2 linked regions of the Rhodopseudomonas sp. BAL398 genome follow. Each later gene encodes a partner of the first gene's protein in a complex. Links are inferred from orthologs where the notes say so. Each region holds a gene or a part of one and is shown in the gene's direction. Other genes may lie near its edges. The genes, in order: RBJ75_RS24200 and xseA.

The links.
Region 2: the proteins of RBJ75_RS24200 (region 1) and xseA are in contact, whole or in part, in a cryo-EM structure (PDB 8TXR), measured with the Escherichia coli proteins. The link is inferred for Rhodopseudomonas sp. BAL398 from one-to-one orthologs.

Annotation. Positions count from the first base shown.
Region 1 is NZ_CP133111.1:5,140,858-5,147,877, reverse strand. Bases 1,913-4,612 are described here. They hold RBJ75_RS24200 (exodeoxyribonuclease VII small subunit), read left to right. Parts: upstream 1,913-2,986; coding sequence 2,987-3,238; downstream 3,239-4,612. Other genes in these bases: dxs (1-deoxy-D-xylulose-5-phosphate synthase), read left to right, coding at 3,741-4,612; RBJ75_RS24205 (histone deacetylase family protein), read left to right, coding at 1,987-2,916. Also shown: RBJ75_RS24215 (hypothetical protein), read right to left, coding at 1-24; RBJ75_RS24210 (bifunctional metallophosphatase/5'-nucleotidase), read left to right, coding at 226-1,884; more of dxs, read left to right, coding at 4,613-5,666; RBJ75_RS24190 (hypothetical protein), read right to left, coding at 5,683-6,462; RBJ75_RS24185 (nucleoside 2-deoxyribosyltransferase), read left to right, coding at 6,524-7,020. UniProt on the Escherichia coli protein: Bidirectionally degrades single-stranded DNA into large acid-insoluble oligonucleotides, which are then degraded further into small acid-soluble oligonucleotides.
Region 2 is NZ_CP133111.1:5,420,657-5,427,908, reverse strand. Bases 2,613-5,544 are described here. They hold xseA (exodeoxyribonuclease VII large subunit), read left to right. Parts: upstream 2,613-3,234; coding sequence 3,235-4,854; downstream 4,855-5,544. Other genes in these bases: RBJ75_RS25530 (dienelactone hydrolase family protein), read right to left, coding at 5,002-5,544; purD (phosphoribosylamine--glycine ligase), read right to left, coding at 2,613-3,013. Also shown: RBJ75_RS25550 (DUF6968 family protein), read right to left, coding at 1-157; RBJ75_RS25545 (alpha/beta fold hydrolase), read right to left, coding at 619-1,518; more of purD, read right to left, coding at 1,730-2,612; more of RBJ75_RS25530, read right to left, coding at 5,545-5,799; RBJ75_RS25525 (DUF2093 domain-containing protein), read left to right, coding at 5,977-6,204; lpxK (tetraacyldisaccharide 4'-kinase), read right to left, coding at 6,229-7,245; RBJ75_RS25515 (3-deoxy-D-manno-octulosonic acid transferase), read right to left, coding at 7,238-7,252. UniProt on the Escherichia coli protein: Bidirectionally degrades single-stranded DNA into large acid-insoluble oligonucleotides, which are then degraded further into small acid-soluble oligonucleotides.

The DNA of each region.
Region 1 (7,020 bases):
CGCCACGAACGATGGAATTTTCATCTCAAATCCTTGCATCTCACCGCCGGTGCAAACCGGCGCGGCAGCTTGGGCGGCTGCTCTGGTTTGGCAGATCATGTTTCTAGTGGATCGCGCGCCCGGACGCCACGGCCGTTCGGCCCTTGCGCTTCCGCCGCGAAGCAGGTTTGGATTCCCCGCGCTGCCCCACCAAATTTGTCGCGGACCGCGACCAGGATCCGAATCATGAATCGCTACGCTGTAATCGCCGCCATGCTGCTGGCCGGCATGACCTCTCCGACCATTGCCGAGACGGCCAAGCCGGTGGAGCTGCGGATTCTGGCGATCAACGATTTCCACGGCTATCTGCGGCCGTCGCCTGGCGGTATCACGATCCAGGATCCGGCCGATCCGGCCAAGAAAACCGTGATTCCGGCGGGCGGCGCCGAATATATGGCGACGCTGGTGAAACAGCTGCGCGCCGGCCACGCCAATTCGATCTTCGTCGCCGCCGGCGACCTGATCGGCGCCAGCCCGTTTCTGTCGGCGATGTTTCACGACGAGCCGACCATCGAATCGCTGTCGCTGATGGGGCTGGACCTCGCCGCGGTCGGCAATCACGAATTCGACGAGGGCAAGACCGAATTGCTGCGCATGCAGCATGGCGGCTGTCACCCGACCGACAATTGCCGCGGCCCGCACCCGTTTCTCGGCGCCCGCTTCAAATATCTCGCCGCCTCCACGGTCGACAGCGCGACCGGCAAGACGCTGTTTCCGCCTTACGAGATCCGCACTTTCAACGGTATTCCGGTCGGCTTCATCGGGCTGACCCTGAAAGCCACGCCCAATATGGTGTCGCCGCCCGGTGTCGCCGGGCTGGAATTCCGCGACGAGGCCGAGACCGTCAACACACAAGTTGCCGAGCTGAAGACGCTCGGCGTCAAGGCCATCGTGGTGCTGATCCATGAGGGCGGCTGGCCGACCGGCGGTATCAACGAATGCCCGGGAATTTCCGGCCCGATCGTCGACATCGTCAAGAAATTCGACAAGGCCGTCGACGTCGTCATCAGCGGTCACACCCACCGCGCCTATAGCTGCCAGATCGACGGCCGGCTGGTCACCTCGGGCGACAAATACGGCACGCTCGTCACCGCGATCGATCTTCGGCTCGATCCGCATAGCCGCGACGTGATCAGCGCCAAGGCCGACAATGTCATCGTCCGCACCAAGACCCTGGCCAAGGATCCGCAGCAGACCGCGCTGATCGACAGCTATGACCAGCTGGCCGGGCCGATCGCCGCGCAACCGGCGGGCTCGGTCTCCGCGACACTGGTGCGGCTGCCGAACGAGGCCGGCGAAAGCCCGCTCGGTGATATCATCGCCGACGCTCAGCTCGCCGCCACGGCGGCGGAAGCCGATGGCGGCGCGGTGATCGCCTTCACCAATCCGGGCGGCGTGCGCGCCGATATCACCAAGCGCGCCGACGGCACGGTGAGCTATGGCGACGTGTTCGCGGCGCAGCCGTTCCGCAATCAGCTGGTGACGCTGACTTTGACCGGCGCCCAGATCAAGGCCGCGCTCGAACAGCAATGGAGCGACCCGCAGCGGCCGCGGATGCTGCAGGTGTCTGGCCATTTCAGCTATGCGTGGGACAATGCCGGCCAGCCCGGCGCGCGCGTCCCGGCCGATAAGATCACCCTGAACGGTGCGCCGCTCGATCCGACCGGTCATTATCGCGTTACCGTGAACGCCTTCCTGGCGGCCGGTGGCGACGGCTTCACCACCTTCAAGGACGGCAGCGAACCGCGTATCGGGGTCTATGACGTCGATGCGCTGTTCAATTTCTTGAAGGCCGGCAGTCCGGTCTCGCCGCCGCCGTCGACCCGCATCCTGCGACTGAACTAGGCATTCGCGCGCCCAAGTCCTAAGCTGCCCTTTCGCAATGGCTGGCGAGCCTTTACATTATACGTTTGTCGCAACCGCGTATTGAGGGACCGGACAGCCCGCATGACAACCCAATACCTGACACACCCGGCGTGCCTCGAACATCATACGCCCGAGGGCCATCCAGAGCGCGCCGAGCGGCTGCGTGCGGTCAATCAGGCTCTGAACGAGGACCGCTTCAACGCGCTGGAGCGCCTTGAATCGCCGCTCGGGGCACTTGAAGATATCGCGCTGTGTCACAGCGATCATCACATCGTCGAGATGCGGCACATGTCGCCGAGCTCCGGGATCGTCTATCTGGATGGTGACACCTCTATGTCGCCAGGCACCTTCGAGGCCGCGTTGCGCGGCGTCGGCGGCTCGGTCGCGGCGACCGACGCGGTAATGACCGGCCGCGCCAGCAATGCGTTCGTCGCTACTCGGCCGCCCGGCCATCATGCCGAGATCAGCAAGCCGATGGGATTCTGCTTTTTCGACAATGCGGCGATCGCGGCGCGCTACGCCCAACGCAAATACGGCATCGAACGCGCCGCGGTGGTGGATTTCGACGTCCATCACGGCAATGGGACACAGGAAATCTTCTGGGGCGACAAGACCGTGATGTATTGTTCGACTCACCAGATGCCGCTGTTTCCCGGCACCGGCGCAGTCGGCGAACGCGGCGAGCACGACAACATCGTCAACGCGCCGATGGCCTCGGAAGATGGCAGTGCCAAATTCCGCTCCGCCTTCGACAATCTGATCCTGCCGCAGCTGACCAAATTCGCGCCCGAACTGATCATCATCTCGGCCGGGTTCGACGCCCATTACCGTGACCCGCTGGCCAGCCTCAATCTGCACGCCGAGGATTTCGGCTGGGTCACCCGCAAGCTGATGGACGTCGCCGACGTCAGCGCCGGCGGCCGCATTGTCTCGGTGCTCGAGGGCGGCTATGACTTGAAGGGGCTGCAGGAATCGGTCGCCGCCCATGTCGCCGCGCTGATGGGCGTGTGAGCGTCCGCCGCCATCCACCCAATTGTCGCCGTCACCATCGCCCGATCAGCGGCGCATTGCAGGAACCGATATGGCCGAAGCTTCCAATGTCGACATCAAAAAGCTGAGCTTCGAACGCGCGATCGAGGAACTTGAAACGATCGTCAAGCGGCTCGAGGACGGCAAAGTTCCACTCGAGGAGTCGGTCGCGATCTATGAACGCGGCGAGGCGCTGAAGCGGCGCTGCGAGGAACTGCTGCGCACCGCCGAGGCCCGCGTCGACAAAATCACCACCGATGGCAGCGGCCAGCCGAGCGGAACCGAGCCGCTTGACCCCCAATAGGCCTGGCGCCGGAGTTCCGATCGATCGGAACCGGCGCTCCCGCCTTGGTTTTGACGCGTTGTCTTCACGCGATCTGGCGCCCACCTCGCTCGAAAACGCACAATTGCACGTCAGACTGTCCGGCAAAGACTGACGCCAGGGGCGGCGGAACCCGGTTCCATGCGGCGCAATCAACCACATTGGCCGAAAGTTCGGTAGCCGAATTGGCCTTTGGCGGCTCATGATTGGCTTTAACGCCAGCTTTGTGTAGAGGTATAGGCTTATGCGCTGAGCCAGGCGCCCGCATCCCTATGGGATCGGAGCGCTGCGGGCTCGGTGGACAGTGCGACAGCAAAGTGACACAGGTCACTTTTTTCGGTCGAAGCAGGCTTTAGGCTTTGAACGATAAGCTACAAAATCGGTTCTCCTCAGGGAGACGGGAGTTGGTGAGACTCCTGCAACACGTCCAGAGCATGCGTCATCGGGGCTTCACCTGCCCCACTTGTGAGACTGGAATATCGCCGTGACCGAATTCAGTAAAACGCCCTTACTTGATACTATTCGCACGCCGGAAGATTTGCGGAAGCTCCGAATTGATCAAGTCCGGCAGGTTGCCGATGAATTGCGCCTGGAGACGATCGACGCGGTGTCGGTCACCGGCGGACATTTCGGTGCCGGCCTCGGCGTCGTCGAACTGACCACCGCGCTGCACTATGTGTTCGACACGCCGCGCGACCGTCTGATCTGGGACGTCGGCCACCAGGCCTACCCGCACAAGATCCTGACCGGGCGCCGCGACCGCATCCGCACGCTGCGCACCGGCGGCGGGCTCTCCGGCTTTACCAAGCGCACCGAGAGCGACTACGACCCGTTCGGCGCCGCGCATTCCTCGACCTCGATTTCCGCCGGCCTCGGCATGGCCGTGGCGCGCGACCTGTCGGGCGCCAAGAACAACGTTATCGCGGTGATCGGTGACGGTTCGATGTCAGCCGGCATGGCCTATGAGGCGATGAACAATGCCGGCGCGATGAATTCCCGGCTGATCGTCATCCTTAACGACAACGACATGTCGATCGCCCCGCCGGTCGGCGCGATGTCGGCCTATCTGTCGCGGCTGTATTCGGGCAAGACCTATCGCTCGCTGCGCGAGGCCGGCAAGCAGATCGGCAAGCACCTGCCGCGGCTGATCGCCGACCGCGCCGCCCGCGCCGAGGAATATTCCCGCGGCTTCATGGTCGGCGGCGGCACGCTGTTCGAGGAACTCGGCTTCTATTATGTCGGGCCGGTCGATGGTCACAATATGGACCACCTGCTGCCGATCCTGCAGAACGTCCGCGACATGGAAAACGGCCCGATCCTGGTCCATGTCGTCACCCAGAAGGGCAAGGGCTACGCGCCCGCCGAGGCCGCCGCCGACAAATATCACGCGGTGGTCAAGTTCGATATCGCCACCGGCACCCAGTCGAAGGCCAAGTCGAACGCGCCGTCCTACCAGAACGTGTTCGGCCAGAGCCTGATCAAGGAAGCCAGCAAGGACGACAAGATCGTCGGCATTACCGCGGCGATGCCGTCGGGCACCGGCATCGATCTGTTCCAGAAGGCGTTCCCCGACCGCAGCTTCGACGTCGGCATCGCCGAGCAACACGCGGTGACCTTCGCGGCCGGCCTCGCCACCGAGGGCTTCAAGCCGTTCTGCGCGATCTATTCAACCTTCCTGCAGCGCGGCTACGACCAGGTGGTGCACGACGTCGCGATCCAGAGCCTGCCGGTCCGCTTCGCGATCGACCGCGCCGGCCTGGTCGGCGCCGACGGCGCCACCCATGCGGGCTCGTTCGATCTGGCCTATCTCGGCTGCCTGCCGAATTTCGTCATCATGGCGGCGGCCGACGAAGCCGATCTGGTCCACATGGTGGCCACGCAAGTGGCGATCAACGACCGCCCCTCCGCGCTGCGCTATCCGCGCGGCGAAGGCCGCGGCATCGAAATGCCGGAAGTCGGCGTCGCGCTGGAGATCGGCAAGGGCCGCATCATCCGCCAGGGCAGCAAAGTGGCGCTGCTGTCGCTCGGCACCCGCCTGGCCGAATGCGAAAAGGCCGCCGAGGAACTGGCGGCGCTCGGCCTGTCCACTACCATCGCGGATGCCCGCTTCATGAAGCCGCTCGACGTCGAGATGGTGACCAGACTGGCGCGCGAGCACGAGATCCTGATCACCATCGAGGAAGGCTCGATCGGCGGTTTCGGCAGCCATGTGATGCAGACGCTGGCCGAGCACGGCCTGCTCGACGGCGGCGTGCGGATGCGCTCGATGGTGCTGCCCGACGAATTCATGGACCACGACACCCCCGCGGCGATGTATGCCCGCGCCGGGCTCGACGCCAAGGGCATCGTCAAGAAGGTGTTCGAAGCGCTCGGCAAGGACGGCCAGGCCGAGACCGTGAAACTGGCGTAGACCGCCTAGGCGGCGCTCATTTGAACTTTGGATGCGCCCTGACCCGGCGCATCCAGGCTTCGCGCATAGCGTCGTCTTTGGCACAATCCCGGCGTGCCGCCTTGCTCCAGAACCCGGCGGGATCGATGGCCGCGATAATGCTGTCACGCCATCGCCAGTGAGGCGTCGGCAACTCCGCCGCAAGGTCCGGATAGAACTCCTCGATCAGCCCACGAAGCGTCGGCCAATATCTGCTCGACCAGCTTGCGAGCAGCACCGCGGCAATGTGAATGTAGGTCAGAGCCTTGATACCAGGCGGCACGTTGCCGAGGCGTGCTCCAAGCGGCGGCCAGACAAACACACAGGCAATGGCAAGAAACAGCCATGCCTGCGTCCAATAGAACCAGCCCATCCTGTTGCTCACATCCAGGTTGTTGAGGAACAATGTCGACCGAATCTGCGGCAAATCCGGAAACTGCAGTTCGAGGTGCAACCCGTAACCGAACACCGAATGGAGCAGGCGCTGGTAGACGCGCTGGTCCACGAGCCAGAAGGCAAGAACTCCGGCACTGCCCACGAAGCAGATCATGCCGCGCAAATAGGCCAGGATGTTCCCGCGCCCGAGGACCTCAGCGGCCGATAGTTGCGACGGTGGCGACGTGGCATTCGTCACGATCAGCGCAATGCCGGTTAAAACTGCCGCGCTCCAAGCGGAACACAGCGCCCTAATCTGGCTTTGCGACTTGTCGAAGTCGCTTTCGAATAAGCGCAGATGCGTATAGACAGCAAGACGTTCCGCGTTTGAAAAGCCGGTCATTGGCAAACTCCGGCGCCGCATATTGAAAATGACAGATTAGCCCAGTCTGCAAACAAGCGAAATGAAGATCTACCTCGCCGGCCCCGATGTTTTTCTGCCCGACGCCTTGGCGGTCGGCCGGCGCAAGGCCGAGCTTTGCGCGCACCACGGGCTGACCGGGCTGTTTCCGCTCGACAATGCCGTCGATCCCACGGCACCCGATGCATCGCTGACGATCTTTCGCGGCAACGAGGCCATGATGAATGACGCCGCCGCCATCATCGCCAATCTGACGCCGTTCCGCGGGCCGAGCGCCGACGCCGGCACCGTGTATGAGCTCGGCTACATGGCTGGGCGCGGCAAGCTGGTGTTCGGCTATTGCAACGACCCGGCGATTTACGCCGACCGCGTCGCCCGATCCGGCGAGCTGACCCGGCGCGACGGCGCGCTGATCGATCAATCCGGACTGATCGTCGAGGATTTCGCCCTGCCCGACAATCTGATGCTGATCCATGCGCTCGACCTGCATGGCTGCGCGCTGGTGACGCCGCGACAGCCACCGGCCGATCCGTGGCGCGA
Region 2 (7,252 bases), 280 kb from region 1 along the record:
CGACAGGCCAGTAGACGCGGATCGGAACGTCGACTTCGCCGCCAATGCCGTCAAGTCTCAGTTTGCGCGAGATGAGTTCGTTCATCATCAGAACCTCAATTGGGGAATCGGACGGCCGCTCAGACAGGCGCCGTATCGCTCCGCGGCTTGTGCCCAACACAACGGAGTTCTCACCAAATTGCAGATCAGCTTGTCCTTCGCATATTGTGCATCGCAATCCGATTCGATCCGCCGCGCTGCGCTAATGTAAACATTGCCTGTAGCTTCGCTGACGGCACCCCCCGGGGCATCCGTCCACCTTCCAATTTCGTCGCGTGGCTGGTCGGGATTAAAGCCCGCTTTGATGGCCGCGCGGAGATACCGAAGGTATCTCAAACCGAATCTTACTTCGGCAAGCTCCTGCTTGGATTTGCGTAGGTTGTCTCTTTCTTCAAGGATTGATCGCATGCAATATCCTTTCGTACGAAAGGATATTGATATCGGATTTTATTCCTATCGTCAAGTCGCAGAGAGCGGCGACCGTCATTCGCCCTCGTCAACGCGAGACCGGGGAAATCGCCCGATGCCGGCACGCGATCACGGCGGGGCCATCCCGACTTTCGTGGTCAACCTCGACGGTCAGGTAAAAAACGCCAGCAGCGCCTGCGCGGTGGCGTCGGGATCTTCCTCGGTGAGAAAATGCCCGGAATTGACCGGGCCGCCACGCACGTCGGTCGCCCATTTCTTCCAGGTATCGAGCGGCGTCGCCGCTGATTGTGCGATGCCGGCATCGCCCCACAGCGCCAGCATCGGCACCGCGATCTTGTTGCCGGCGTCATGGTCGGCCTTGTCATGGTCGAAATCGGCGTGCGCGCCGGCGCGGTAATCCTCGCACATCGCGTGCAGCCGCATCGGATCGTTGAACGCGGCGAGGTAATGCTGCAAGGCGCGCGGATCGAACACGCTGAGGTCCTTGGTCTTGCTCCAGCTCGCCAACTTGTTTTTGAGGAAGAAATCCGGGCTGGCGCCGATCAGCGTTTCGGGCAGCGGCGCCGGCTGCGCCAGGAAGGTCCAGTGATAGACCTTGAGGCCGTAGGCGCGGTCCATCCGCATCCAGTATTCATAGGTCGGCAGGATATCCAGCACCGCGAGCTTCGATAGCCTTCCGGGATGATCGAGCGCCATCCGGTAGCTGACGCGGCCGCCGCGATCGTGGCCGGCCAGCGCGAAATGCACATGGCCGAGCTTCTCCATCGCCTCGATCAGCTGCGCCGCCATCGCCCGCTTGGTGTAGGGCGTGTGCTCGGCATCGCTGCGCGGCATGTCGGACCAGCCATAGCCCGGCAGATCGGCGATGATCAGCTTGAACTTCTGCGCCAATTGCGGCGCGACGCGGTGCCACATCACATGGGTTTCGGAAAAGCCGTGCAGCAGCAACAGCGGCGGCCCGTCGCCGCCGACGCGGGCGAAAATGCGCCCCGACGAAGTGTCGATCCATTCGGCCGCGTAGCCGGGAAACAGGTCGGCAAGATCAGGCATGGCTCACTCCCTTTGAATTTCCAGCTACTGTACGACCGGGCTCAAGCGAATCTATCTCGTGTCCCGGGCGCGATGCGGCACGCAGTGCCGCTTCGCAGAACCGGGACCCCGGTTCAACCCTCGACAAGTCAAGCGGGGCCCGGCTCTACGGCGCACCACGCCGCTTCGCGGCGCGTTGCACCGCGTCCGGGGCACGTAAACGTGAGGCAAATTACTTGCCGCGGCGTTCCCGCGCCACTGCCTGCCAGCCGATGTCACGGCGGCAGAAGCCCTCCGGCCAGTTGATGACGCCGATCGCCTCATAGGCGCGGCGCTGCGCTTCGGCCACCGTCTTGGCCGAGGCGGTGACGTCGAGCACGCGGCCGCCATTAGCGAGAATCCAGTCGCCCGACGCCAGCGTGCCGGCGTGGAAAATCTCGACGCCGGGAATCTTCGCGGCGCGGTCGAGGCCGGCGATGCGCGTGCCCTTTTCGTAAGTGCCGGGATAGCCCTTGGCGGCCATCACCACGGTCAGCGCCGGATCGGGAAACCAGTCCAGGCTGACTTTATCCAATTGCCCCTCGCAGCACGCCAGCAGCGCCGGCACGATGTCGGACATCATCCGCAGCATCAGCACCTGGCATTCCGGATCGCCGAAGCGGACATTGTATTCAATCAGCTGCGGGCCTTCCTCGGTGATCATCAAGCCTGCGAACAGCACACCCTTATAGGGCGTGCCCATCGCGCTCAGCGCCCGCAGCGTCGGATAGATGATCTCGTCCATCACCTGCCGAGTCAGCGCTTGGGTCATCACCGGCGCCGGCGAATAGGCGCCCATGCCGCCGGTGTTCGGTCCCTTGTCACCGTCGAAGGCGCGCTTGTGGTCCTGGGCAGTCGCCATCGGCAGCGCGTGCTCGCCGTCGCACAGCACGAAGAACGAGGCCTCCTCGCCGACCATGAATTCCTCGACCACGGCCTCGGCGCCGGCATCGCCAAAGCCGCCGCCCAGCATCATGTCGATCGCCGCCATCGCCTCGTCGAGCGTCATCGCCACCACGACGCCCTTGCCGGCGGCCAGCCCATCGGCCTTGATGACGATCGGCGCGCCCTGTTGGCGAATATAGGCTTTCGCCGCGTCGGCGTCGCTGAACCGCTGATAGGCCGCGGTCGGAATGGCGTTGGCCTGGCAGATGTCCTTGGTAAAACCCTTGGAGCTCTCCAGCCTCGCCGCTGCCTTGCTCGGGCCGAACGCCTTGATGCCGGCGCTCGCGAGATCGTCGACAATGCCGGCCGCCAGAGGCGCCTCCGGCCCGACCACGACGAAATCGACGGCGTTGGCCTTGCAGAACGCGATCACCGCCGCATGGTCGGCGATATCGAGAGCCACGCAGGCCGCCTGTTCGGCGATGCCAGCATTGCCCGGCGCGCACCATAATTTGGTCAGCAGCGGCGATCTTGCGATCTTCCACGCCAGCGCGTGTTCGCGCCCACCCGAACCGAGCAGCAGAATATTCATCGACCAGCAGCCCCCAGCGCGCGTTGGGCGAGGTGTAACACGGCGCAGCCGCATCGCAAAAATGCCGGCGGCCAGGTGTGGATATGTCGGCAGCGCATGATCGCGCCGCCGAATCGGCCTCGCGGAACCCGCCATGCTCAAAATGTGACCGCTCAAGGGTTGATTGGCACAGCCGGACAAAACACCCTAACTTCGCCCACGAAACTGAAAGTCCCGAATCGATGGCAAAGCTGCTGGCGCCCGAATCTCTTGTGAACTCGCCGGAATTCACCGTCTCCGAACTGTCCTCAGCGTTGAAGCGGACGGTCGAGGACGCCTATGGGCATGTCCGGGTGCGCGGCGAGATTTCCGGCTTTCGCGGCCCGCATTCCTCCGGCCATTGCTATTTCGCGCTGAAGGACGAGAGCGCCAAGATCGAGGCGGTGATCTGGAAGGGCGTGCATGGACGAATGCGGTTCAAGCCGCAGGAAGGCCTCGAGGTCATCGCCACCGGCAAGCTCACCACCTATCCGGGCTCGTCGAAATACCAGATCGTCATCGAGGCGATCGAGCCGGCCGGTGTCGGCGCGCTGATGGCCCTGATGGAGGAGCGCAAGCGCAAGCTCGGCGCCGAAGGCCTGTTCGACGAGGCGCGCAAGCAGCTATTGCCCTATCTGCCCGACGTGATCGGCGTCATCACCTCGCCGACGGGCGCCGTGATCCGCGACATCCTGCATCGCCTCGAAGACCGCTTCCCGCGCCACGTTCTGGTGTGGCCCGTCAAGGTGCAGGGCGAAGGCTCGGCCGAGCAGGTCGCCGCCGCGATCCATGGCTTCAACGCGCTGCCCGAAGGCGGCAAGATCCCCCGCCCCGATCTGTTGATCGTGGCGCGCGGCGGCGGCTCGCTGGAGGATCTGTGGTCGTTCAACGAGGAGATCGTGGTCCGCGCCGCGGCCGAAAGCATGATCCCGCTGATCTCGGCGGTCGGTCACGAGACCGACATCACGCTGATCGATTTCGCCGCCGACCGCCGCGCGCCGACGCCGACAGCGGCAGCCGAAATGGCGGTGCCGGTGCGCGCCGAATTGTTTGTCGAGGTCGAAGGCCTCAGCCGCCGCACCATGCTGTGCTGGCAACGCGCCCAGGAGTCGCGCCGCAACGAATTGCGCGCCGCGGCGCGGGCGCTGCCGGCGGCCGGCGACTTGCTGGCGATCCCGCGGCAGCGGCTCGACGGCGCCAGCGCCGCGTTGCCGCGCGCGCTGCGCGCCAACACCCATGCGCATCATCGCCGCTTCGCCCAGGCTAGCGCCGGCCTGACGCTGCGGGTGCTGCGCGATCAGGTCGCGCATGCGGCGCAGCGGCTGGCGGTGACCGGCGAACGGCTCACATACGGCGCCCGCGCCGCTTTGCGGCAGCGTCGCGAGCGCTTTTCGGGACTGACGATCCGGCTGCAGGCCTCGAAGCTGGCCAATGCGCAGGCGCAACGCATCCGGATCGGCAATGAACGCGAGCGCACGCTGCGGCTTGCCGAACGCGCCCGGCGCGCTTTGACCACGCTGATTGAGCGCAAGCAGGCTCGCGTCGGCCATGCCGGGCAATTGCTCGGCGCATTGGCTTATCGCGGGGTGCTGGCGCGCGGCTTTGCCCTCGTGCGCGACGCGCAGGGCCAGTCGATCCATGCCGCCGCCGCAATCGGCGCCGGCGCCAGGCTCAGCCTGGAATTCGCCGACGGCCGCGTCGGCGCCACCGCGGATGGCGCGCATCCCGGCGATTCAGCCAGGCCGGCCGCGGCGAAGCCGGCCGCGCGCGCCAGCGCGGCCAAGCGCAGCGCCAAGCCGGTCGATCAGGGAACGCTGTTTTAGCGAGTCTTTCAGCTGAGTGGAGCGGCCTTAACGTGGGGTCATTCCGGGGCGTTCGCAGCAAAGCTGCTCGCGCCCCGGAATGACGGGCGCTTGATGAGGCCAGTCACCTCATCTGGACAATCCTCGGGCTTCGCCAGACGCCAACTGCTATTCGCCCAGCCACTCGGCGACACGCTTTTGCGCGTCGGCGCGCGCGGCGGCATCGCCGCCGTGATGGCCGCGCTTGACCATATCGTCGCGGTCGAACCGATGCTTGGCGCCGGGATAGACCACGATCCGGGCCAGCGCGCTGCGTCCGCGGGCGCCGTCGATCATCTGCCGGCATGCCGCGGGCGAGCTGACATTGTCATTGCCGCCGATCAGCAGCAGCGTCGGGACCCGCGCGCTCCATCCCAGCCGCGCCGAGCGGCGGCAGTCCGGATAGAACACCACGGCGCTGTGAAAATCCGGTCCGCGCGCATCGATTGCGAGCTGCGGCCGCACCGACCACAGCACCGCGCTGGCGCCGTTTCCCCAGCCCAACAGGCTGATTCGATTGGGCGCGACCCAGCTCTGCTGCGAAAGCCAATGGCGCGACGCCAGAATATCGCCGACGCGCTGGCGACGCGCCAGCACCGGCCGGTCCTTGATCCCGCATTGCGGCCCCAATTCGCGCGAGGCGTAGCTATCGGGCAGCAGCACGGCGCGGCCGGCCCGCTGCAATCGTTTCGCCCAGTCGGCATAGCGCGGCTGCACCGGGTCGGATTTCGCCGCCAGCCCGTCGCAATCATGCAGCGCGATCACCGCGCGAAACGGCCCGTCGCCGTCGGGCTTGTAGAGCACCCCATGGAGTGTGCCACCGCCGTCCGGAATCTCCACCGCGCGCGGCGCCGGCAGCGACGACGCGTGCGCGACATCGCCAGCCGCGAACGCCGCCGCATACGCCAGGATCAACAGCAGGCGCATCGCGCAACGTCCTCGACATCAGGAATGTTCGGCAAATTCGACATTACCATGCACAAAAACCCCGATTCATCACAAGTGGGTGGTTTGCAAAGCCGCGGCCACGGCATATTTGTGCTAGATCATATGCATTGGTGGCCGGAGATTGACCTCTTCCGCCGGAATTTCTGGAGATGAACCGTGCTGAATAAATTCGGCCCCTCGGGCTCGGGCGAAGCGCAGGTGCAATATCTGGACGGCGATTTCCGCGTGATCTCGCCCGGCACCTATGTCCGCTGCGCCATCAGCGGGGTTCATATTCCACTCGACGAGTTGAAATACTGGAGCGTCGATCTGAAGGAAGCCTATGCGACGCCCGAGGCCGTGCTGCAGCGGCATTACCCCGCCGCGCTGAAGCCGGCGGGCTGATCGAGCGCCGGTGCCGATCCCTACTCACTGCGTTTGAAACTTGCGCTCCCGCGCCATGGCTAGGCGATCGACCAGAAATCGGCGCAGCGTCGCCTGATCGCCAAATTGCATCGTCACCGCGAAGGCGACGATCGGCGGCGATGATGGCGCGCGCATGCTGAGGCGCGCCAGATCCTTTTCGGTGGTGACCAAGGCCAGATCGTCGCGACGCGCCATCTCGATCAGGCCATCGATATCGGCCGACGAAAACGGGTGATGATCGGGAAAGGCTCGCTGCGCCACGACATCGACGCCGCTCTGCCGCAGCGTTACAAAGAACCGCGCGGGATCGCCGATCCCCGCAAAGGCCAGCACCCGCCTGCCAGAAAGCGCGGCGACCGAGGCGTCGTCGGGAGTCAACGTCGCGCGCAGCACCAGACCGCCCTGGGCTTCGATCGCGGATGCCAGCGGCGCGCCGGCGGGGCCGTCACCGACAATGATCAGCGCATCGGTGCGCGCCAATTGCGGCGCAAGCGACGCGCGCAAGGGACCTGCGGGAAAGACGCGGCCGTTGCCGAGCCCGCGATGACTGTCGATCACGATCAGCGACGCATCCTTGGCGATCGCCGGATTCTGAAAGCCGTCATCCATCAGGATCACGCTGGCGCCGCGCGAGCGCGCCAGCGCCGCGCCGGCGACACGGTCCTTGGCGACCACGACCGGCACCATGCGCGCCATCATCAGCGGCTCGTCGCCGACCTCGGCTGCGCCATGCCGCTCCGGATCGACGCTGACCGGGCCGCGTAGCCTGCCGCCATAGCCGCGGCTCAGCACCACCGGGGTCTCGCCGAGCTGCCGCAGCAAGGCGGCCAGCGCCAATGTGGTGGGCGTCTTGCCGGCGCCGCCGACGTGATAATTGCCGACGCAGATCACCGGAACGCCGGCCGCAACGCCAAATTGCGCCATGCGGGTCGCGGCCACGGCGCCGTAGAGGAGGCCGAGCGGCTGCAGCAATCGCGCGATCCAGGATGACGGCCGATGCCAGAAGGCCGGCTCATGCATCGGCCGA